One region of the Nocardioides ultimimeridianus genome, then DNA from elsewhere that is predicted to be linked to it. Evidence: predicted binding sites of a transcription regulator. Region 1 holds the regulator's gene; each other region holds the start of a gene.

Region 1 (7,126 bases):
CCTGACCACGCTGGCCCAGGGCGACGCCCAGCTGCCGGAGCTCGCGCGGCAGTTCGTCGAGGACCCGCACACGTGCCTGTTCGGCACCCTGGGTCTGTGGCAGGGGCTGGACGTGCCGGGCGACACCTGCCAGCTGGTCATCATCGACCGGATCCCGTTCCCGCGGCCCGACGACCCGCTGATGAGCGCGCGGCAGAAGGCCGCCGACAAGGCCGGCGGCAACGGCTTCATGCAGGTCGCCGCCACCCACTCCGCGCTGCTGCTCGCCCAGGGCGCGGGCCGGCTGATCCGCACCCACACCGACCGCGGCGTGGTCGCGGTGCTGGACCCCCGGCTGGCCACGGCCCGCTACGGCGGGTTCCTCAAGGCCAGCCTGCCGCCGATGTGGTCGACGACCGACCCGGCGGTGGCGAGGCAGGCACTGGCCCGCCTCGCCGCCGCAGCAGGGCAGTAGCTCAGGTCAGGACGCGGTCGCCTGCAGGCTGGCACCCGGGCTGTCGTCCTTGGAGGTGCCCTGGCAGGTGTACATCCAGAAGCCGGTCGTGCGGTTCCAGCAGGTGTAGCGGGTGCCGGCGTTGATCAGCGACACCTCCACCCAAGCGACGGTCGCCGGGTCGAAGGTCACGGTCCGCGCGGTGGTGCTCGCCGGGACCACGGTGCGGGAGTACTTGCCGTCCTTGGTGTGGACCACGATCGCGGCCTCGACGTCGGAGCCGGTGCTGCCGGTGGTCGTGAGGTCGAGGCTGGTCGCCCCGGTCCCCGGCAGGAAGCGGTACGTCGCCGAGCTCAGGTGCGGGAGGTTGGGCGACTTCGTGGCCGTGTTGCCGAGCAGACCCGGGGCGAGCGTGTTCGACCCGGCCAGCTTCGTGGCGGTGTAGGAGCCGCCCTCGTGGTAGTAGGCGCCCGGTCGCCGGTTGGCGACCACGAACCGCGCGAACTCGGTGTCCAGGCTGGTGCCGCGCTCGATGAGCGCCTGCTTGATGGCCTCGACGGAATAGCCGCTCTTGCCGATCGACAGGCCCCAGATCCGGCGTACCAACGTCGGCAGGATGCCCTGCTTGGTCGGGTAGTGCTCGGTGAGGTAGCGGAAGAAGATCCAGGTGCCGTACTGGTGCAGGTAGGCCGCGCTGCCGCTGGAGTTGGAGTAGGCGTCCAGGCTGACCGTGGGCTTGCCCATCGGGCCGTAGGGCAGGTAGCCGCGGTTGTCGTTGATCTTCGTGTAGAGCTCGTCCTCGGCCCAGGTCGCGGTGGCCTCCATCATCCAGGAGTCCTCGTCGAAGTCGTAGGCGAACTGGACCGCGTGGAAGTACTCGTGCGCCGCGGTGACCTCGAGGTTCTGCCGCGGGGAGTGGTAGGGGAACTCGCTGTGGCTGTAGTTGTTGTCGAGCACGCAGTACGCCGACACGGCCGGGTGGTTGGTGCCCGACGCGTCGTACGCCAGCTTCGGGTCGTCGGAGGTGCAGTAGCCGTAGAGGCCCTTGGACCCGATGTTGCCGAGGTAGATGTCACGACGCGAGTCGCCCCCGATGCGGCCGTCGCCGCGGGTCGAGCGGTAGCCGGCCTTGCGGTAGACGGAGTCGATGCGGGTCAGCTGGTGGAGGGTGAACTCGACCATGTCGGGCACGCCGTTGTGCGCCCGGCCGCTCCAGCGTCCGGACCGGCCGTTGTCCTCGGGGTCGACCCCGTTGGTGTTGTCGCGCTTCGGGCCGGTGCCCTGGCGCACGTAGTGCACGCAGATCCGGGAGTTGCACAGCTCGTAGCGCTTCGCCGTGGACTTGTAGCAGGCGTAGTCGCCGGGGCAGTTGGAGCTGCTGGCGGTCGGCCGGGCGAAGTACCGCTCGGCCTCGCGCTGCTGGCTCGGCGGCAGCGCGCTCTTGGTCTCGGCCAGGTTGCGCAGCGCGATGGTCGCGTCGCCGCGGACCGTCGTACCGGTGGCGGAGAAGATCTGCTGCACCCGGTCCAGCGCGTGCTGCGCGCGGTGCAGCAGGGCGCGCGGGCTCGGGTCGGAGGCGTGGCTCGCGGCCGGCGCCGCCTGGGCCCCCGGCGAGACCAGAGCCAGTGACCCGGCGAGCGTGATGGCGAGGAGAAGCCCGAGAACAGGCCTGCTGCTGCGGAGCATGGAACCTTCGACTTTCGACTGACCGGACAGAGCACGTACCCGACGACCCTACGTGAGCGTGGGGCGCGCCCCGAAAAGTCGCGGGCTCAGCTCCGGTACGCCGTGGCCCGCACCGCGTTCGGGAGGTTGTCGTCGGTGCCGTGCTGGGCGTAGCAGCTGTAGTAGGTCGCGCTGCTGTAGCCGTTCCAGCAGGTGCTGAAGCGCGGAGACGCATTGACCACCTCGACCTCGACGTTCCGCACGGTCGCGGAGCCGAACGGGATGCGGATGGTCGCATCGCCCGTCGAGGAGAGCGCGATCAGCCGCGAGGAGGTGCCGCCGGAGGCCGCGTTGATCCACAGCGTCGCCGCCGCACCACGCGTCTTCGCCGGAAGGTCCAGGTGGAGGCGCAGGTGCCAGGCACTGCCGGTGCCGGCCTTCGGGGTGAGCCGGAGCACCCGGTAGCTCAGGTGCAGGAGCCGGAAGGAGGTCGACCAGCTGAGGTGGCCGGGCCCGACCGAGGAGCTGGTCGCGACCGGCGCGCTGGGGTACTGGTTGGCCGCCGCCTCACTGAAGTACCTCGTGGGGTGACGGGCCGCGAGGTCGAACCTGCTCAGGGCGCGGGTGAGGTCGATGTGGTGCGCGGCGAGCGCGCTCCTGACCCCCTTGATGGAGTACATGTCCGGCGCACCCGGGCTGGCGTCCAGGCGTTGCCAGATCTGGCGGATCAGCAGCGGCAGCGCACCGGACTTCTCGGTCACCAGGCGCTCGGTCAGGAACCGGAAGAAGATCCAGGTGCCGTACCAGTGCAGGTTGACGTCGCCGTTGGTGTCCAGGGGCAGGGAGGGGTTGCGGATCGGGTCGGCGCCATAGGACAGGTACTGCATGTTGTCGTTGATCGAGGTGTACAGCTCGTCCTCGGCCCAGGTGGCGGTCGCCTCCATGATCCAGGGGTCCTCGAAGAAGTCGTAGCTGAACTGCACCGCGTGGAAGAACTCGTGGGCGGCGGTCACCTCGAGGTTCTCCAGCTGGGTGTGACCGGGGTACTGGGCCGGGGCGTAGTCGTTGTCGAGGACGCAGTACGCCGATCCGGCGTACCCGGTGTTCAGCGCGGGGTCGTCGCTCGTGCAGAAGCCGTAGAGGTGGTAGCGGGAGAGCTCGCCCAGGTAGATGTCGGTCTGGTCGGCGTTCATGCCGCCCAGGCTGCCGTTGTCGGCGCTGGCGGAGTCGACGAGCGGCATCCGGTAGCCGGCGGCGGCGTAGGTGTCCCAGACGTGCTCCATCGTCGCGAGCACCTCGTCGACGTAGTCGGGATCCTTGTTCGTGTCGCCACCGTCCGTGGGGTCGACGCCGTTGGTGCTGTCCTCGGTCGACAGGTCGTAGTGCACGCAGAGGGGAAGCCTGGTGCTGCACTCCTCGTGCTCGGTGCCGGTGTAGACCACCGGGAAGTCGGGGTCGCTGTCGGAGGGCCCCGGCCGCGCAAGGATCCGGTCGGCCTGGGTGCGCTGATCGGGGGACAGCGCGGGATAGGCGGCCCGCAGGTCGCGCAACAGCAGGGTGGCGTCCTCGTGCCTCTGCGCGAGGCGGGACGCGGCCCGGCTCCCTCCGAAGAGGGACTCGGCCCGGGACAGCTCGGCGGCGGCCTGCGCCCGGGTCGTCGTCGGAGGCTGGTGGATCGCGGCGGTGGCCGGGGAGGCGTGGGCCGGCTGGCTCGCACCGGTGACGCCGAGGCCCGCGAGCGACGCGGTGATGACCAGGGAAAGGACGCGGGCCCGTCCGGAGATGCGGATCACCTGCTGAATCTAGGGGATCGGCATCCCCGGGCGGACCCGGGAGAGGCAAAGAAGCGCGGCGTCGGCGTCAGACCTTGCGGAGCACGGCGGTGACCTTGCCCAGGATCGTGGCGTGGGTGCCGTCGATCGGCTCGAAGGCCGGGTTGTGCGGCAGCAGCCACACCTGGCCGTTCTTGCGCTGGAAGGTCTTCACGGTGGCCTCGCCGTCGATCATCGCGGCGACGATCTCGCCGTTCTCGGCGGTGGCCTGCTGGCGGATGACGACGTAGTCGCCGTTGCAGATCGCGGCGTCGATCATCGACTCGCCGCTGACCTCCAGCAGGAACAGCTGGCCGTCGCCGACCAGCTGCTTCGGCAGCGGGAAGACGTCCTCGACCCGCTCCTCGGCGAGGATCGGTCCGCCGGCGGCGATCCGGCCGACCAGCGGAACGTTGCTCGGGGCGGGCGCGGAGTCGTTGATGGCGGTCTCGTCGTACTCCGACTCGGCCTGGGTCATGCCGCTGAGCGGGCGTCGCTTCATCAGGGTCTCGGGGAGGAACACCTCGATGGCGCGGGGCAGGTGGGGGTCGCGGCGTACGAACCCCTTGGCCTCGAGCTGGCGCAGCTGGTGGGCGACGCTGGAGGTGCTGGTCAGGCCCACCGCCTCGCCGATCTCGCGCATGCTCGGCGGGTAGCCGCGCTTGTCGATGGCCTTCTTGATCGTGGTCAGGATCCGCTGCTGGCGTGGGGTGAGGCCCGTGCCGTCGGGCGGACCGTCGGGGAGCTCACTCACGGGGCGAACAGCCTTCTTGGTCATGGGTCGAACGTAACCCCGATCACCCCGGATCTCAAACAGGTGTTCGATCCGGCGTGTCGCGACACGCCGTCGAACACGCGTGCGACGAAATGCCGCGATTGTGTCGAATGCGTGTTCTATGCTCGTCCATGTGTTCGATCGAACGTCTGATCGAAGCCGGGCCCAGAAGTTGTGTCGGCGGCCTCGGTCAGAGTGAGGGCACACCGACCAGCAACCCCTTCCCCGGAGGTCACCATGAGCACCATCAGCTTCAGCCCCGCGTACGTCTCCCGCCCGCAGGTGCGGCTCACCCGCCGCGGCCGGCTCGTGGTCCTCGCGCTCTCGCTGCTGGCGGTGCTCGCGGTCGCCCTGATGGTCGCCTCCGCCTCGGCCGCCGGCAGCCACTCCGGGACGCCCGACGTCCACCTGGTCACCGTCCAGCCCGGCGACACGCTGTGGGACATCGCCGGCGACGCCGCCGCGGCCCACGGCACGCAGACCGGTGACATGGTGCAGCGCCTCGAGGACCTCAACCCGATCGACGACGGCATGGTCTACGTCGGTCAGCAGATCCGCGTGCCCAACTGAGGCACGACCAGCTCGTCCGTCGCCTCGACCCCGGCGGACGTAGGGGAAGACGAGGGGCCCGATCCTGCGCGGATCGGGCCCCTCGCGCTGTTCCTCCACAGGGCGGCGGGCCGAGGGTGGCCGGGCGGGGTGCCTTCGGCGTACGTTCTGGGCAATCCGCCTCGGGAGGGTTCCATGAAGTACGTCGGCATCGCCGTCCTGCTGTTGCTGCTGGTCGGGTGCGGGGGAGACCCGCAGCCCCGGTTCTCGCCCAGCCCCACCGTCTCCCCGCCCACCACGACCGCTGCCGCGGTCGAGACCCCGCAGGAGTTCCTGCGGCGGTGGGTGCACGCGATGGATGCCATGGAGCGCACCGGCAACCCGGCGGCATGGCAGCGGATGAACTTGCGAAGGTGCAAGAGCTGCTCTGTCGCCGCTGAAGTGGTGAAAGCGGTGTACGCGGCGGGCCGGAAGGTCGTCGGCGGGCAGTCGAGAATCGTGTCGATCGGTCGCGCGGCCTCGGGCAGGTGGCACGTCCGAACGGTGAGTCGCCCGAGTCGGATCGTCGATCAGTCCGGCACCGTCAAAGGGTCGTTCCCGGGTGGTCCGACGATGTTGGAGATCACCTTGGTCAAGCAGGGCGACGGGTTGCGGGTCGCCACGCTCATTCGGGTCGTGAAGTGATGCTGCGTCGCGGTGTCGCCGTGCTGTTGGTCGTCTACGTGAGCTTCTTCTTCGTCGACACTCCGGCCCAGGCTCGCGGCGGTGGATCGTGTGCAGGGGGCGCGACCCTCATCGCTGCAGCGGTCGAGTGTCAGGACCGCTCGCACGGCGGCAGCGCCCCTGTTGGGACTTCGGTCGATGTCGTCGGGGTGAGCGAGGTGTGCGCGCCTGGTTCCGCGGGGGCCTGCCAGCCGGTGGCGTGTCCCGGCATGAACGTGGGCGACGGGTTCCAGATGACGGAGCACCTGTCGGACGGCACGTCCCGCACCGTGTGCCAGACGTCGAGCGACTCGATGGCCGGCCTCGGACCGAGCCCGGGCCAGGTGGCGCAGGCGATGCGGCGCCTGTCCTGGCCCGGCAGCCCGCTGATGATCCAGCCCGTCAACGGCCGGACCCTGGTCAACTTCCGGACGAACTTCTACACGACCAATACCGGCCCGACCACGAAGACCGTCACCCTGCTGGGGAGGCGGATCACCATCGAGGCCACGCCGAGCTACCGGTGGAGGTGGGGCGACGGCGGCCGGGCGAGCGGGACGAGCGCGGGGGCGGCGTACCCGCACCTGCTGGTGACCCACGAGTACCTCCGCAAGGGCGTGGTCCACCCGCGCCTCGACACCGTCTACTCGGGGCGGTTCCGCATCGGGCAGGGCGCGTGGCAGGCGATCCCCGGCACCCTCACCGTCATCGGCACGCCGCAGCGGCTCGAGGTCGTCACGGCCCGGCCGGTGCTGGTCAATCCCTACGGCTGAGGGCTTGTGGGGAGATCCGGGGCTATCCGATGGACTTCGATCTCCCCGTAGTTGCCACGACACTGCGCCGCCAGCGCGGTCTGGTCGGCCGCGGCCAGCTGCTCGAGGCCGGCGCCCTACCGCACGACATCAAGCGTGCTCCGCCGGCGCCGGCTCGCCACCGTCCACCCGGGCGTGTACGTCGACCACACGGGTCCGTTGACCCAGCGGCAGCGCGAGTGGGCGGCCGTGCTCGCGGTCTGGCCGGCTGCGCTGTCGGGCCGGTCCGCGCTCGGCCTACCCGCAGCCGGTGGGATCGAGGTCGCCGTCGACTGGGCGCGCAGGCCATCAGGCCCGCCGGGTGTCGTCGTACGCCGGACCCGATCCTTCGACCAGCGAGTGGTGTGGGCCGGTGACCCTCCCGCGCTGCTGCCCGAGC
Region 2 (7,126 bases), on a different contig from region 1:
TGCGCGTCGAGGTCGCCATCGGTACGTCGACCTGGCGCACCTCGGTCTTCCCCAGCGCCGAGGAGAAGACCTACGTGCTGCCGGTGAAGAAGGCGGTGCGGGCCGCGAACGGGCTCGAGGTGGGGGACGCCTGCCGGGTAGCCCTGTCGTTGGTGTGACGCGGGGTTGGTGCGGGCCGGGTGTGTGGCGGCCGCACCTTAGCCACCCGGCACCCCGCGTCAAGGATGCTCGCTGCGCTCGCCCCGCCGCGCGGCCGCTTCGCGGTCCTTGACCCGGGGTCCCGACCGGGCGGCAGGACGGCGCGACAACGGCACGGGCTTCGCCCGCGCCGCCGCTTCGCGGCCGCCAGGGCGATTCGTCTTGTGCCGCGGGGCCGAGATCGCCTGCGTGGGCGATCTTCGACGTGTTTCAGGCCGTCCTGCCCGCGAACTTCGCTCGTGTGGGCGATCTTGTACTGCGAACCAGTGCCCGCACTCGTCGAGGGGGTCGCGCAGGGCGCTACGGACGATGGGTCACCTGACCCGTCGTCACGAGCGGCATCCGACCATGCGCCCCGGGGCGTCTAGGTCCGGCGGTGGAACCGGTAGTCGCCGGTGGCGAGCTTGGTCATCGCGTAGCGGGTGTCGTGGGCCCGGTGGTGATGGTGGGAGCAGAGGAGTGCGCCGTCGGCGAGGTCGGTCCTCCCGCCCTCGGACCAGGGCTTCAAGTGGTGGGCTTCGCACCAGGCTGCCGGGATCGAGCACCCTTCGGCGCGGCAGCGCTTGTCGCGTAGTCGCATGGCTTTGCGTTGGGGTGGTTCGAACAGGCGTCGTGCTCTGCCGAGGTCGAGGGGTTCGGACTTCCCGCCGAGGACGACGGGGATGATCTTCGCGGTACAGGCGAGCCGCCGTGCGTCGCTGGCGGAGATGACGGTGTCGCCCAGCATCGCGGCCCCCAGCTCCTTGGCGAGGGTCTCGAAGGGGACCGTCACCATGACGGTGGTGGCGTCTCCGCCGTGGTCGGGGAGCCTGTTGGGGTCGAGTAGTTCGAGGAGTCGGCAGAACGCCTCGCCCCTGTTGCGGGCTCGGGTCTGGGTGACGCGGGGTGAGTCTTCGGCTTCGAGGTAGGTGAGGGCTCGTTCGGAGACGGAGTCGGGGAGGTCGCAGATCCAGCGGGTGATCCCGTTGCCACGCTTCCGGATCCGGATGGCGACCTCGTCCCGTGCGGCCTGCTCCTCACGTTCCAACGCCTTGCCGAGCTCGGCCTCGGCGACCTCGGGTGCCACGACTTCGAGGATCTTGGTGCCGAGCACCTGGAGGTCTTTCGGGTCATAGATCGCGGCCAGCTCGATCAGGTGCTGCTCGGCTTGCAGGCGGACTGGCTCGTCGACGGCGTCGGAGAGCTTGTCGATAGCGCGGATGATGACCCTCGCCTGGGCCTCGTTCACTGAGCCTTCGCGCATCGCGGCGGCGGTGAGCGGGTGCTGCTCGAGCGATTCGGCCAGCCGCAGTTGGGCGCGGCCGGCGGAGGAGGTGATGCGGGTGGTGTGGGCGAGCCAGCAGCCGGCGTCACGGGACCCGTGCTCCTCGGCCACATCCGCGGCAGCGGCGAGGACGCGGAGCTTCAGCTCGGCGAGCTGGCTCTCCACGCGGGCGAGGTCGGTGAGGAGGTCTGCCTTGTCGCGGGTGCGGAGGTAGTCGGCCGGCATGTTCGAGACTGCCGCGAGGTCGTTCTGAAGAGACCGCGCGCACGCGAGGATCGGGTGCAACGACACCGTTCCTGCGACCATGAGAAGTTCCCCGAGACGGACTGATCAATTGCCTTCCATGGTACACCTGTTCGAACGCTTTCGGTACCCTGAAACCGAACAAAATCCCAGGTCAGAGCACGTTTGGTGGGCGGCCGCGGAGCGGCGGCGCGGGCGAAGCCCGTGCCGTTGTCGCGCCGTCCAGCTCGTCGTCCGGGACCCGCAGTCAAGGACCGCGCAGCGGCCGCGCAGCGGCGCCGAAGGCGTCCTTGACGGCGGGGGACGGCGAGCTAAGGTGCGGCCGCCCACGCCAGCCCCGAAGAACAAGCTCAGCCGGCCGCCGTACCTGCTGCAAAAACGGCGCCTCCCGCCGTCAACAGGGAACGGCGGGAGAGCGGCATGCCCGAAGGCTAAGTCAGATCAGAGCTGTCCGACGACGTAGTCGATCGACTTCGTCAGCTGCTCGACGTCGGACGGGTCGACCGCCGGGTACATCGCGATCCGCAGCTGGTTGCGGCCGAGCTTGCGGTAGGGCTCGGTGTCGACGATGCCGTTGGCCCGCAGGACCTTCGCGACCTGCGCCGCGTCGATCGAGTCGTCGAAGTCGATGGTGCCGATGACCAGGGAGCGGTGGCTCGGGTCGGCGACGTACGGCGTGGTGTACGACGTCCGCTCGGCCCAGCCGTAGAGCGCGTTCGAGGACTCCGTGGTCCGCTTGACCATGCCCGCGAGGTTGCCGTTGGCGTTCATCCAGTCGAGCTGCTCGGCCATCAGGAACAGCGTGGCGACCGACGGGGTGTTGTAGGTCTGGTTGAGCCGGCTGTTGTCGATCGCGGTCTTCAGGTCGAAGAACGGCGGGACGTAGCGGTCCGAGGCGGCAATGCGCTCGGCGCGCTCGATCGCGGCCGGGCTGAACAGGCCGAACCAGATGCCGCCGTCGGAGGCGAAGCACTTCTGCGGCGCGAAGTAGTAGACGTCGGCCTCGGTCAGGTCGACCGGCAGGCCGCCGGCGCCCGACGTGGCGTCGATGAGGACCAGCGAGCCCTCGTCGGCGCCCGCGGGGCGGACGACCGGCGCCATCACGGCGGTCGAGGTCTCGTTGTGCGCCCAGCCGTAGACGTCGACGCCGGCCTCGGCCACCGCGTCGGGCCGCGAGCCCGGGTCGGAGGAGATGACCGAGGGCGCGTCCAGCCACGGGGCGGCCTTGACCGAGGACGCGAACTTCGAGGAGAACTCGCCGAAGGTGAGGTGCTGCGACTTCTTCTCGATCAGGCCGAAGGCCGCGATGTCCCAGAACGCGGTCGCGCCGCCGTTGCCGATGACGACCTCGTAGCCCTCGGGCAGGTCGAACAGTGCGGCGAGCCCCTCACGGACCCGGCCGACCGTGTTCTTGACCGGCGCCTGGCGGTGCGAGGTCCCCATCAGCTGGTCGCCGGTGGCGGCGAGCGCGTCGAGGTGGCTGGTCTGGATCTTGGACGGACCCGCACCGAACCGGCCGTCGACGGGCTTGAGCTCTGCAGGGATCTGGATCTCGGTCACGGGCCCAAGTCTGACAGCCCGAAAAAGGTTCCGGCGACCAGGTCTGAACGCCGGACGCGCGGGGCATATCCTCGCCGACACCCCCTTCTCTCCAGGAGAGCCCCATGAGCACCAACCCCGGCCTCAGCAACCAGGCAGGCGTCCGGACGACCTTCCGGATCGTCGGACCGATCCTGGCGGTGGTCGGCATCGTGGTCTGCATCAGCGGCTTCGTCTCCTTCACCAAGTACGACGGAGACACCGCGCCGCTGCGCCAGATGGCGATGTTCATGGGCGGCTTCGTGGTCTTCGCGCTCGGCATGGGCATGGCCCGCGCCGGGTTCATGGGCGTGGGGGCGCGCTACGCCGTGGGTGAGCTCGCTCCGGTCGCCAAGGACGGTCTGGGGTACCTGACCGGCGGCCAGGGCGCCACGACGGCGACCGGCCCGTTCTGTCGCGCCTGCGGCACCCGCAACGACGACTCGGCGAAGTTCTGTGACAGCTGCGGCGCCTCGCTCGGCTGAGCTGGAGCTGCGCGTCACGGGCTACGCCCACCCCGACGCCGCGGCGCTGGTCGCGCGCGTCCAGCAGGAGTACGTCGACCGCTACGGATCACCCGACGAGAGCCACGTCGACCCGGCCGAGTTCGACCCGCCGACCGGCCTGTTCCTGGTCGGGTACGCCGACGGCGTACCCATCGCGACGGGGGCGTGGCGGATCTCCGAGAACCGCGAGCTCGGTGGCACGAGCGCGGTCGAGATCAAACGGATGTACGTCGTCCCCGAGGCCCGCCGCCTCGGCTACTCGCGCCGGGTCCTCGCCGAGCTCGAGCGGACCGCCGCCGCGGCGGGCCACGACGTCGCGGTGCTGAGCACCGGACCCCGGCAGCCCGAGGCGATCGCGCTCTATGAGGCGTGCGGCTACGTGGCGATCCCCGGCTTCGGCCACTACGCGGAGTACCCCACGCTGCGGGCCTTCGGCAAGCGCCTCTAGCGCTCGCTCCCGATCGTCACCGGGCGCCCGGCGAAGTAGCCGGCGGTCGCCTGCACCAGGCCGAGTCCGACCAGCAGCGCGCACGGCAGCGACCAGCTGCCGCTCGCGTCGTGCAGCACGCCGACCAGGAACGGGCCGCTCGCGGCCAGCAGGTAGCCCACGCTCTGCGCCATCGTCGACAGCGCGGCGGTGTCGGCCGCCGTGGTGGTGCGCAGCCCGAAGAACGACAGCGTCACCGGGAAGACCGCGCCGCCGGCACCGAGCAGCGCCGCCCACAGCCACGCCCCCTCGGCGGGCGCGAGCCACATGCCGGCGAATCCGGCGGCGGTGATGGCGGTCAGCGCCGCGACCAGGTGTCCCTGGTGCCGGACCTTGCCGGCCACGGTCGGCGCCAGCATGAAGAACGGCACCCCGATCAGGATGCTGATCGCCAGCAGCAGGCCGGACTTCTGCTCGCTGAACCCGGCGGCGGCGTACATGCTCGGTAGCCAGCTCATCATCACGTAGGCGTAGGTGGACTGGGTGGCGAACAGGATGGTGACCGCCCAGGCGGTGGGGTTGCGCCACAGGACGGCGCCGCGCTCGGTCGAGCGGGTGTGGTCCCGGCCGCGCGCGTACGGCGCCCACACGACCGCCGCAGCGACGGCGACCAGCGCCCACGCGCCGAGGCCGATCCGCCAGCCGCCGCCCGCGTCCGCGATCGGGACCGTGACGGCCGCGCCGAGCGCCGATCCGATGGACAGGACGGAGCTGTAGGCGCCCGTCATCACGCCGACCCGGTCGGGGAAGTGCTCCTTGACGACCGCGGGGATGAGCACGTTCGCCAGGGCGATGCCGCCACAGGCCACGAGCGTCCCGAGGATCAGCGCCGGCGTACCGTCCAGGACCCGGAGGACCAGGCCCAGGGCCAGCGCGACGAGGGAGACCTCCAGGCCGCGGTGGATGCCGAGCCGGCGGGTCACGCCGAGGGCGGTGGCGCCGACGACCGCGAAGCAGAGCACCGGCAGCGAGGTGAGCACACTCTGGGTGGCCGTCGGGACGCCCTGGTCGCCGAGACGGTCCATCAGCGCGCCCACGCTGGTGACCGCGATGCGCAGGTTCAGCGCGATCAGCAGGACCGCCGCCGTCAGCCCGGCTCCGGTCCGGACCCGGGACGGGACCCGGTCGGGCGGCGCTGCGGTTGGAGTGGAGGTCGTCACACCCCTAGGATGCCAGACATCGGATGATTGGATGAAACCGGAGGATCTGATGCCGCTCGCCCCCGCAGCGACAGCTTCGCTCGTCGATCAGGCGATCGACCGGATGCGCGGGCTCCTCGACAGCGGGGAGTGGGCCGTCGGCGCCCGCATCCCTCCCGAGCCCGCCCTCGCCGCGGCCCTCGCGGTCAGCCGCAACACCGTGCGCGAGGCGGTCAAGGCGCTGGCCCACCTCGGTCTGCTGCAGGTACGCCGCGGCGACGGCACCTATGTCGTCGCGACCACCGAGGTGCAGGCTCTGATGCGCCGGCAGCTGGACCGCGTCGAGATCGGCCACCTGCTCGAGGTCCGGCACATGATCGAGGTCTCGGCGGCAGGGCTGGCCGCGCAGCGGCGTACCGACGCGGACCTGGGGGCGATGGAGGCGATCCTGGCCCGCCGGGAGGCCGTGGTCGGCGAGGAGTTCGTGCGGGCCGACGTGGACTTCCACGCCGCCGTCGTCGCGGCCGCGCACAACCCGCTGCTCAGCGAGCTCTATGCGGGCCTGGTCGGCACCGTGGCGGCCAGCATCGATCCGGACGTGCGGGACCACCTGACCGCGGAGCACGTCGCCGTCGCCGCCGCCATCCGCGCCGGTGACCCGGCTGCCGCCTCGGCCGCGGCCGAGGTGCTGCTGGACCACGTCGTCTACTGAGACAAGCGCGCTCCCGCGGGGGCTACTTGCCCCAGGCGGGCTCCCACCCCTCGACCGAGTCGGCGGGGCGGGTGGGGGGCCCGGTGTAGATGGCGGAGGGGCGGATCAGGCGACCCGTCTCCTTCTGCTCCAGGATGTGCGCCGACCAGCCGCCGGTGCGCGCGCAGGTGAACATCGAGGTGAACATGTGCGCCGGGATCTCCGCGAAGTCCAGGACGATCGCGGCCCAGAACTCGACGTTGGTCTCCAGGACACGGTCCGGGCGGCGCTCGCGCAGCTCGGCCAGGGCGGCCTGCTCCAGCGCCTCGGCCACCTCGTAGCGCGCGGCGCCGAGCTCGCGGGCGGTGCGCCGCAGCACCCGGGCGCGCGGGTCCTCGGCGCGGTAGACGCGGTGGCCGAAGCCCATCAGCCGGTCGCCGGAGTCGAGCAGGCCCTTGACGTAGGCGCGCGCGTCGCCGGACTTCTCGACCTCCTCGATCATGCCGAGCACGCGCGACGGGGCGCCGCCGTGCAGCGGGCCGGACATCGCGCCGATCGCGCCGGACAGCGCCGCGGCGACGTCGGCGCCGGTCGAGGTGATGACGCGGGCGGTGAAGGTGGAGGCGTTCATGCCGTGCTCGGCGGCCGAGGACCAGTAGGCGTCGATCGCGTGGGCGTGCTTCGGGTCGGCCTCGCCGCGCCAGCGGATGAGGAACTTCTCGGCGAGCGTCTGGCCCTTGTCGACCTCGCGCTGGGGCACGATCGGCTGGTGGATGTCGCGGGCCGACTGGCCGGCGTACGAGAGCACCATGACGGCCGCGCGGGCCAGATCGGCGCGCGTCTCCTCGGTGGTGGAGTCGTAGGTCTGATTGAAGCCGAACGCCGGCGCCAGAGCGGCGATCGCGGACTGCAGGTCGACGCGTACGTCGCCGGTGTGGAACGGCAGGTTGAACGCCTCCGCCGGCGGGAGGCCCGGGGTGTAGCTGCCGTCGATCAGCAGGCCCCAGACGTTCTCGAAGG
Region 3 (7,126 bases), on a different contig from region 1:
CATGCCGCTCTTGAAGAAGTAGGCGAGCGGGTCGGGGATGAACGAGAACGCGACGAAGAAGTTGAGCCACGCGACCCAGCGCGGGAACAGCTGCTGCGGGTCACGCAGGATCGCGATGCCGATCACGACGTTCTGCACCATGAACGGCACGATCCCGGTGAAGAGCAGCAGCCAGGCCAGGTCGTTGAGCAGGACCACGTCGCCCGGGTCACGGTCGGCGCGGAAGGCCGCCAGCGCGAAGATCAGCTGCGGGAACATGTTGATCACCAGCGTGACCACGGCGATCATCGCCTGCACCAGCGCGAGCAGCGGCATCCGGCGGTCCATCCGGAACAGGTGCAGCGAGACGACGGCCCACAGCGGCATCGCGAGCGCGGTGCCGATCGAGGCGATCACGAAGCCCGCCTTGACCCGGGTCGGGTCGTCGAGGAAGAAGTGCACGATCCCGGCCTGGTCGCGCGGGCCGAACGGCAGCGGGAGGAGGCCGGCGACCAGCCAGCCGGCGAGGGTGATGACCACGCAGATCGGCCCGGTGAGGGCGGCGTAGTCGGCGATCTTCTTCACGGGGTTCTCCTGGGGTCAGCGACCGTGGAAGGTCGGGCGTTGCTTGGCGAGGAAGGCATCGAGGGCCGCCCGGGCGTCGTCGGTGCCGGCCGCGACGACGAGCGCCTCGATCTCGGCGTGGAGCTGGTCGGGCAGGCTGCGGTCCCAGGACTCGCGGAGGAGTCGGCGCATGGCGGCGTACGCCCTGGTCGGGCCGTTCGCCAGCTGCTGGGCGAGGGCATGGGCGCGCTCCTCGAGCTCGTCGGCCGGAAGGACCTCGGCGACCAGGCCCCAGTCGAGGGCCTGGGCGGCGGTGATCGGCTGGTTGAGGAGGTACGCCGCCGCGGCCCGTGCGGGGCCGATCCGGCGGGGCAGGTGCCAGGTGCCGCCCCCGTCGCCGCTGAGGCCGATCTGCGCGAACGCCGTCACGAAGCGGGTGTCGTCGGCGGCGATCAGGATGTCGGCGGCGTACGCCAGGCCGAGGCCGCCGCCGGCGACGGCGCCGCGCGCGGCGGTGACAATCGGGACGTCGAGCGTCGCGAGGACCTGGAAGGCCAGGTGGAACGGGGCGGTCATCGCTCGCAGCAGCCCGCCGAGGTCGTCGCCGGCGTTCTCGGTGAAGAAGCCGATGTCGCCGCCGACGGTGAGGTCCGGGCCCGCGCCGCAGATGAGGAGCGCGCGGACCTCCGGGTCGGTGGCGACACGGCGGGCGGCGACCAGCAGCTCGTCGGCGAGCGTCTGGTCGATCGCGTTGCGCGCGTCGGGCCGGTTGAGGCGCAGGACCGCCAGGCCGTCGGCGACGCCGAGGTCGATGACGGTGAGCGGGGCGTCGTCGCCGAGCGCCGCGACGAAGGCGGCGGAGTCGGTGAGCTGGGTGAGCGCGGCGATCCGGTCGTCACGGAAGGTCCAGGTGTGGACGAACGGGGCCTCGAACGGCGTCCCACTGCGGCGGCCCTTGCCGCGGTAGGTGCCGGTGACCTGGAGCCGCCCGTCCTCGAGCTGCTCGAAGGCGTCGGGGAACGTCCGCACCCGCCAGTGCTCGCCGAAGCGGAACCAGCCCTCGTGGATCATCGCGGACGGCCCGCGGTGCTCGCCCCCGATGCCGAACGGGAGCGACGGCGTGAGGTCGCCGAGGAAGTCGTCGGTGAGTGTCGCCGTGATGGCGTCGACGTCGCCGGCCGCGAGGGCGGCGTACAGGCGCTCGACGAGCGCGCGTGGCTCGGTCATCGCTCAGGCCCCCACGTAGACCGGTCTCCGGCCCTCTGCGAACGCCTGCATGGCCTCCGTGACGTCCTGGCCCGGGAGGTACGCCGCGTTCCACTCGGCGACCGCGCGCAGCCCCCGGTCGATGCGCGAGCGCCGCTCGTCCTCGAGGACGTCCTTAATCCCGCGCAGCACGATCGGTGAGCTCGCGGTCATCTCGAGGGCGAGGTCGCGGGCAGCCGCGGTGAGCGTGTCGGCGTCGTCGTACACGTCGTTGACCAGGCCCATCCGCAACGCCCGTGCGGCATCGACGTCCGCGCCGGTGAGCGCGAGCTGGCGTAGGTGGCCGTCCCCGACGATGCCGGCCAGCCACTGCAGGCTGCCCATGTCGGCGACCACGCCGACGCGGCCCTCGCGCAGGCTGAACCGTGCCCGACTCGTCGCGATCCGGAAGTCGCACGCCGAGGCGAGCCCGAGACCACCTCCGATGCACCAGCCGTCGATCGCCGCGATCGTCGGCTTGGTGCAGGTGGCCACCGCCCGCATGCCGCGCTGGCCGCGCAGGATGAAGTCACGGAAGGCCAACCTCTCGCGCACACCCGCGTCCCGGAGCCCCACCAGCGTGGGCGCGAGGGACGGGAGGTCGAGTCCGTAGGAGAAGTGGCCGCCGGTGCCGCGCACCACGATCGCGCGGACACCCTCGTCCGCGTCGAGGCCCTCCACGGTTGTCGCGAGATCGTAGAAGAACTGCTCGTCCATGGCATTGGTCCCGGTGGGTCCGGTGAGGAGGAGGGTCGCGACGGGTCCGTCGGCGACGACCGACATCCGCGCGCTCATCGGCGGTCTCCGAGGAGGGCGCTGAGTCGGCCGAGGTGCGCCACACGCTCCTCGGCCGTCGTCGCCAGCGGGTTGAGGATCAGCGTGCGTACGCCGGCCGCCTCGAACTCGGCCACCTGTCGGCGCAGCGCGTCCTCGTCGCCCATCAGGCTCACGGCCTCGACGAGCTCGTCCAGGACCACCGCGGCCGCCTCGGCCTTCTGCCCCGACAGGTAGAGGTCCTGGATCACGGTGGCCTCGTCCTCGTAGCCGTAGCGGCAGGCGAGCTGGTTGTAGAAGTTCTTTCCGCGTGCGCCCATGCCGCCGATGTAGTGCGCGAGCTGGTTGCGCACCGTCCGGACGGCCTCCTCGGTCGGCTCGCCCGCGAAGAAGCCGACCTGCAGCTGGATGTCGAGCTCGCCGCGTGCCGGATCGCGGCGGGCGAGGCCGGCGCGCAGCGACTCGCCCCAGGCCAGGTCCGCCTTGCCGGGGTGGAAGAACAGGGGCTGCCAGCCGTCGGCGATCTCGGCGGTGAGCTCGACGTTCTTCGGCCCGAGCGCCGCGATCGAGATCGGGATGTCCGGGCGGACCGGGTGGTTGATCAGCTTCAGCGGCTTGCCGAGACCGGAGCCTCCGTCCTCCTTGGTCAGGGGCACCGTGTAGTGCTTGCCCCGGAACTGGACGGGCTCGCGGCGCCACACCTGGCGGCAGATCTCGACCACCTCGCGGGTGCGGCCCAGCGGGGCGTCGTACCTCACCCCATGGAAGCCCTCGATCACCTGCGGGCCCGAGGCGCCCATCCCGAGGTTGAAGCGACCGCCCGAGACGTAGTCGAGCCCGGCCGCGGTCATGGCGGTGAGCGAGGGGGTCCGCGAGTAGATCTGGAAGATCCCGGACATCAGCTGCAGCTTCTCGGTCCTGGCCGCGATGTAGCCGAGCTGGCTCACCGCGTCGAAGGAGTACGCCTCCGCCACCGCCACGAGGTCGAGCCCGTTGCGCTCGTAGTCCTGCAGCAGCTCCACGGTCTCCGGGAACCCACCGCTGTGATCGACGATCATGCCGAGGCGCACAGCCACGCTCCTTCCGCACGATCCGACGGACCGTAACCCCACTTATTTGAATATAGATTAAGCAACGGGGCAGGGTGGCGCAAGTGGCGGTGGACATACGTGGGCCTGCGACTGTCCTGCGGGGTTGGCCGTGGGCGGCCGCACCTTAGCCGTGCTGGACGGCGCGACAACGGCACGGGCTGCGCCCGCGCCGCCGCTCCGCGGCCGCCCTCAAAACACACTCTGACCTGGGAAAACTCTCGTCGAACGTCTTCCACCGGCGTTCGAACAGGTGTACTATGAAAGGTAGTTGATCAGTCCGTCTCGGGGAGCTCCTCATGGTCGCAGGAACGGTGTCGTTGCACCCGCTCCTCGCCTGCGCCCACGCTCTGCGGAACGAACTCTTGGCGGTCGCGGACATGCCGGCTGACTACCTCCGCACCCGCGACAAGGCCGACTTGTTGACCGAGTTGGCGCGGGTCAAGGCGCAGCTCGCCGAGCTCGAACTCCGAGTCCTCGCCGTTGCGGCGGATGTGGCCGAGGAGCACGGCTCGCGTGACGCCGGCTGCTGGCTCGCCCACACCACCCGCATCACCGCCTCCGCCGGCCGCGCCCAGCTCCGGCTGGCCGAGGCGCTTGAGGCCCACCCGCTCACCGCCGCCGCGATGCGCGAAGGCTCAGTGAACGAAGCCCAGGCCCACGTCATCATCCGCGCGGTCGACAAGCTCTCCGACGCCGTCGACGAGACGGTGCGGGCCCAGGCCGAGGCGCACCTGATCGAGCTCGCCGCGATCTATGACCCGAAGGACCTTCAGGTGCTCGGCACCAAGATCCTCGAAGTCGTGGCCCCCGACATCGCCGAGGCCGAGCTCGGCAAGGCGTTGGAGCGCGAGGAGCAGGCCGCGAGGGACGAGGTCGCCATCAGGATCCTGAAACGTGGCAACGGGATCACCCGCTGGATCTGCGACCTCCCCGACGCCGTCTCAGAGCGAGTCCTCACCTACCTCGAAGCCGAAGACTCCCCGAGGGTCACCCAGACCCGATCCCGGAACAGGGGTGAGGCGTTCTGCCGCCTCCTCGAACTACTCGACCCCAAACGACTCCCCGACCACGGCGGCGACGCCACCACCATCATGGTCACCATCTCGCTCGACCAGCTGGCCGAGGACCTCGGGTCCGCCATGCTCGGCGAGATACCGATCAGCGCCGGTGAGGCTCGCCGGTTGGCGTGCAAGGCGAAGATCATCCCCGTCGTCCTCGGCGGCAAGTCCGAACCCCTCGACCTCGGCAGAGCACGCCGCCTGTTCCAACCACCCCAACGCAAAGCCATGCGGCTGCGGGACAAGCGCTGCCGTGCGGAAGGGTGCTCGATACCGGCAGCCTGGTGCGAAGCCCACCACTTGAAGCCCTGGTCGGAGGGCGGGAGGACCGACCTCGCCGACGGCGTACTGCTCTGCTCCCACCACCATCACCGAGCCCACGACACCCGGTACGACATGACCAAGCTCGCCACCGGCGACTACCGGTTCCACCGAAGGACATAGGCGGGAGTCCGCCCGGCACCAGGTGCCGGGAGAACTCCCCGACGAGCGATCCACCCGATGGCGGCCGCGAAGCGGCGGCGCGGGCGAAGCCCGTGCCGACTCCGCGCCGTCCAGCTCGTCGTCCGGGACCCGCAGTCAAGGAGGCCGAAGGCACCGCGCAGCGGCGCCGAAGGCGTCCTTGACGGCGGGTGACGACGAGCTAAGGTGCGGCCGCCAGAGACCGACCCCGCCACCGGCCCCGAGATCAGCCCCGCTCGTTCCCGACCACCGACACGAACGACACGCACCCCCCGGGCCGCCCGCCCAGGTTGTGCGTCAACGCCAGGCGGGGCGAGGCGAGCTGCCGCGCTCCCGCGTCGCCGCGCAGCTGCAGCCACGCCTCGTACAGCATCCGGAGGCCGGAGGCGCCGACCGGATGGCCGAAGGACTTGAGTCCGCCGTCGACGTTCACCGGGAGCCGACCGTCGGCGTCGAAGTCGCCGGCGAGCATGTCCTTCCAGGACTGGCCGCGGTCGGTGAAGCCGAGATCCTCCATCAGCACGATCTCGGTGGGCGTGAAGCAGTCGTGGACCTCGGCGAGGGAGATCTCCGTGCGCGGATCGACCACACCCGCCTGGGCGTAGGCGTCGCGAGCCGACGCCACGACCTCGGGGAACGTCGTGAAGTCGTACGCCGGGTCCAGCCCACCGCGCATCGGACCGGCCGCGAGCGCCAGCGCCTTCACGAAGATCGGCCGGTCGGTGTAGTCGTAGGCGTCCTCGGCGCGCACGACCATCGCGGCGGCCGCGCCGTCGGAGACGCCGGAGCAGTCGAAGATGCCCAGCCGGCCGGCCACCCGAGCGGCGCCGTCGATGGTCTCGCGCGACACCTCGCGCTGGAACTGCGCCTTGGGGTTGCGGGCCCCGTTGACGTGGTTCTTCCAGGCGACGTGGGTCATCGCCTCGCGCATCGCTTCGGGATCCACGCCGTAGCGCGCGGTGTAGGCCGGGTCGAGCAGCGAGAACGCCGCCGGTGCGGTGAGCGACAGCTCGGACGCCGTCCCGTCGGAGGGCGGGTCGCCCCGCAGCAGCCCGGAGAACCCGGAGTCCTTGAGCTTCTCGACACCCACCGCCATCACCCGGTCGTAGGCGCCGGACGCGACGGCGTAGCAGGCGTTCCGGAACGACTCCGAGCCCGTGGCGCAGTAGTTCTCGACGCGGGTGACCGGCTTGTGGTCGATGCCGAGCGGGCGCGACAGCGTCAGCCCGCTCTGCCCCGAGGACAGCGTGCCGAGCCAGAACGCATCGATGTCGTCGCGCGCCACCCCCGCCGACGAGAGGCACTCCCCGACCGCCTCGAGCAGGAGGTCGTCGGTCGAGGACTCCCAGCGCTCGCCGAAGCGGGTGCAGCCCATACCGACGATGGCGACCTTGTCGGCGATGCCGTTGCTGCCCATCAGAGCACCCGCGCCTTCCAGAAGTAGTTGTGGACGCTCCCCGCGGTGAACAGCCGTCGGAACGTCAGCCCCACGGGTGCTCCCACGGTCACCACCGAGGGATCGGCGTCGGCGACCTCGAGCGTCGTACGGCCGCCTCCGTCGAAGTCGACGACCACGTCGACGACGGGGGGTGAGGGCGAGAACGCCAGCCGGTCGACGGTGTACGTCGCCACGACGCCGGTCAGGTCCGCCGCGGACACGCTCTCCATCGCGTCCACCGCCGAGCAGGAGCGGCACACCCGCAGCGGCGGGAGGTGCAGGAAGCCGCATGCCGTGCAGCGCGAGCCGGCGAAGCCGAACTTCCACCCGCCGGCACGGTACGACGGCGGCCCGGCCGGCCGGTCGGGCTCGGGCCGGCGCGGCAGCTCGCGCTCGAGCAGTCCCCGCCAGGAGAGGTACGTCGGGTACGGCACCTCGCGTCCACCCGCGAGCTGCGCGGCGATCGGCCGCGCGGAGCGGCGCGAGGCCAGCAGCTCGGTCGTCCGCAGCAGCAG

The links. The regulator LexA, encoded in region 1, represses DNA repair genes until DNA is damaged. The targets are predictions, from matches to a motif close to TCGAACANNTGTTCGA.
Region 2: the regulator LexA is predicted to act here: its motif matches at 1,807-1,822, upstream of ACYU8V_RS13885 (HNH endonuclease signature motif containing protein).
Region 3: the regulator LexA is predicted to act here: its motif matches at 3,896-3,911, upstream of ACYU8V_RS12090 (HNH endonuclease signature motif containing protein).

Annotation. Positions count from the first base shown of each region.
Region 1 covers NZ_BAAHAB010000003.1:24,530-31,655, forward strand. Annotated here, with positions in the region: gene ACYU8V_RS01240 (ATP-dependent DNA helicase) at 1-454, shown strand, start outside; gene ACYU8V_RS01245 (MXAN_6640 family putative metalloprotease) at 461-2,119, opposite strand; gene ACYU8V_RS01250 (MXAN_6640 family putative metalloprotease) at 2,206-3,891, opposite strand; gene lexA (transcriptional repressor LexA) at 3,959-4,687, opposite strand; gene ACYU8V_RS01260 (LysM peptidoglycan-binding domain-containing protein) at 4,922-5,254, shown strand; gene ACYU8V_RS01265 (hypothetical protein) at 5,429-5,917, shown strand; gene ACYU8V_RS01270 (hypothetical protein) at 6,190-6,708, shown strand; gene ACYU8V_RS01275 (hypothetical protein) at 6,844-7,126, shown strand, end outside.
Region 2 covers NZ_BAAHAB010000013.1:123,269-130,394, forward strand. Annotated here, with positions in the region: gene ACYU8V_RS13880 (DUF1905 domain-containing protein) at 1-158, shown strand, start outside; gene ACYU8V_RS13885 (HNH endonuclease signature motif containing protein) at 563-1,768, opposite strand; gene serC (phosphoserine transaminase) at 2,147-3,265, opposite strand; gene ACYU8V_RS13895 (zinc ribbon domain-containing protein) at 3,370-3,768, shown strand; gene ACYU8V_RS13900 (GNAT family N-acetyltransferase) at 3,740-4,237, shown strand; gene ACYU8V_RS13905 (MFS transporter) at 4,234-5,436, opposite strand; gene ACYU8V_RS13910 (FadR/GntR family transcriptional regulator) at 5,468-6,127, shown strand; gene ACYU8V_RS13915 (citrate synthase 2) at 6,150-7,126, opposite strand, start outside.
Region 3 covers NZ_BAAHAB010000011.1:130,796-137,921, reverse strand. Annotated here, with positions in the region: gene ACYU8V_RS12110 (hypothetical protein) at 1-564, opposite strand, end outside; gene ACYU8V_RS12105 (enoyl-CoA hydratase-related protein) at 580-1,770, opposite strand; gene ACYU8V_RS12100 (crotonase/enoyl-CoA hydratase family protein) at 1,774-2,583, opposite strand; gene ACYU8V_RS12095 (LLM class F420-dependent oxidoreductase) at 2,580-3,632, opposite strand; gene ACYU8V_RS12090 (HNH endonuclease signature motif containing protein) at 4,031-5,155, shown strand; gene ACYU8V_RS12085 (acetyl-CoA acetyltransferase) at 5,400-6,590, opposite strand; gene ACYU8V_RS12080 (OB-fold domain-containing protein) at 6,590-7,126, opposite strand, start outside.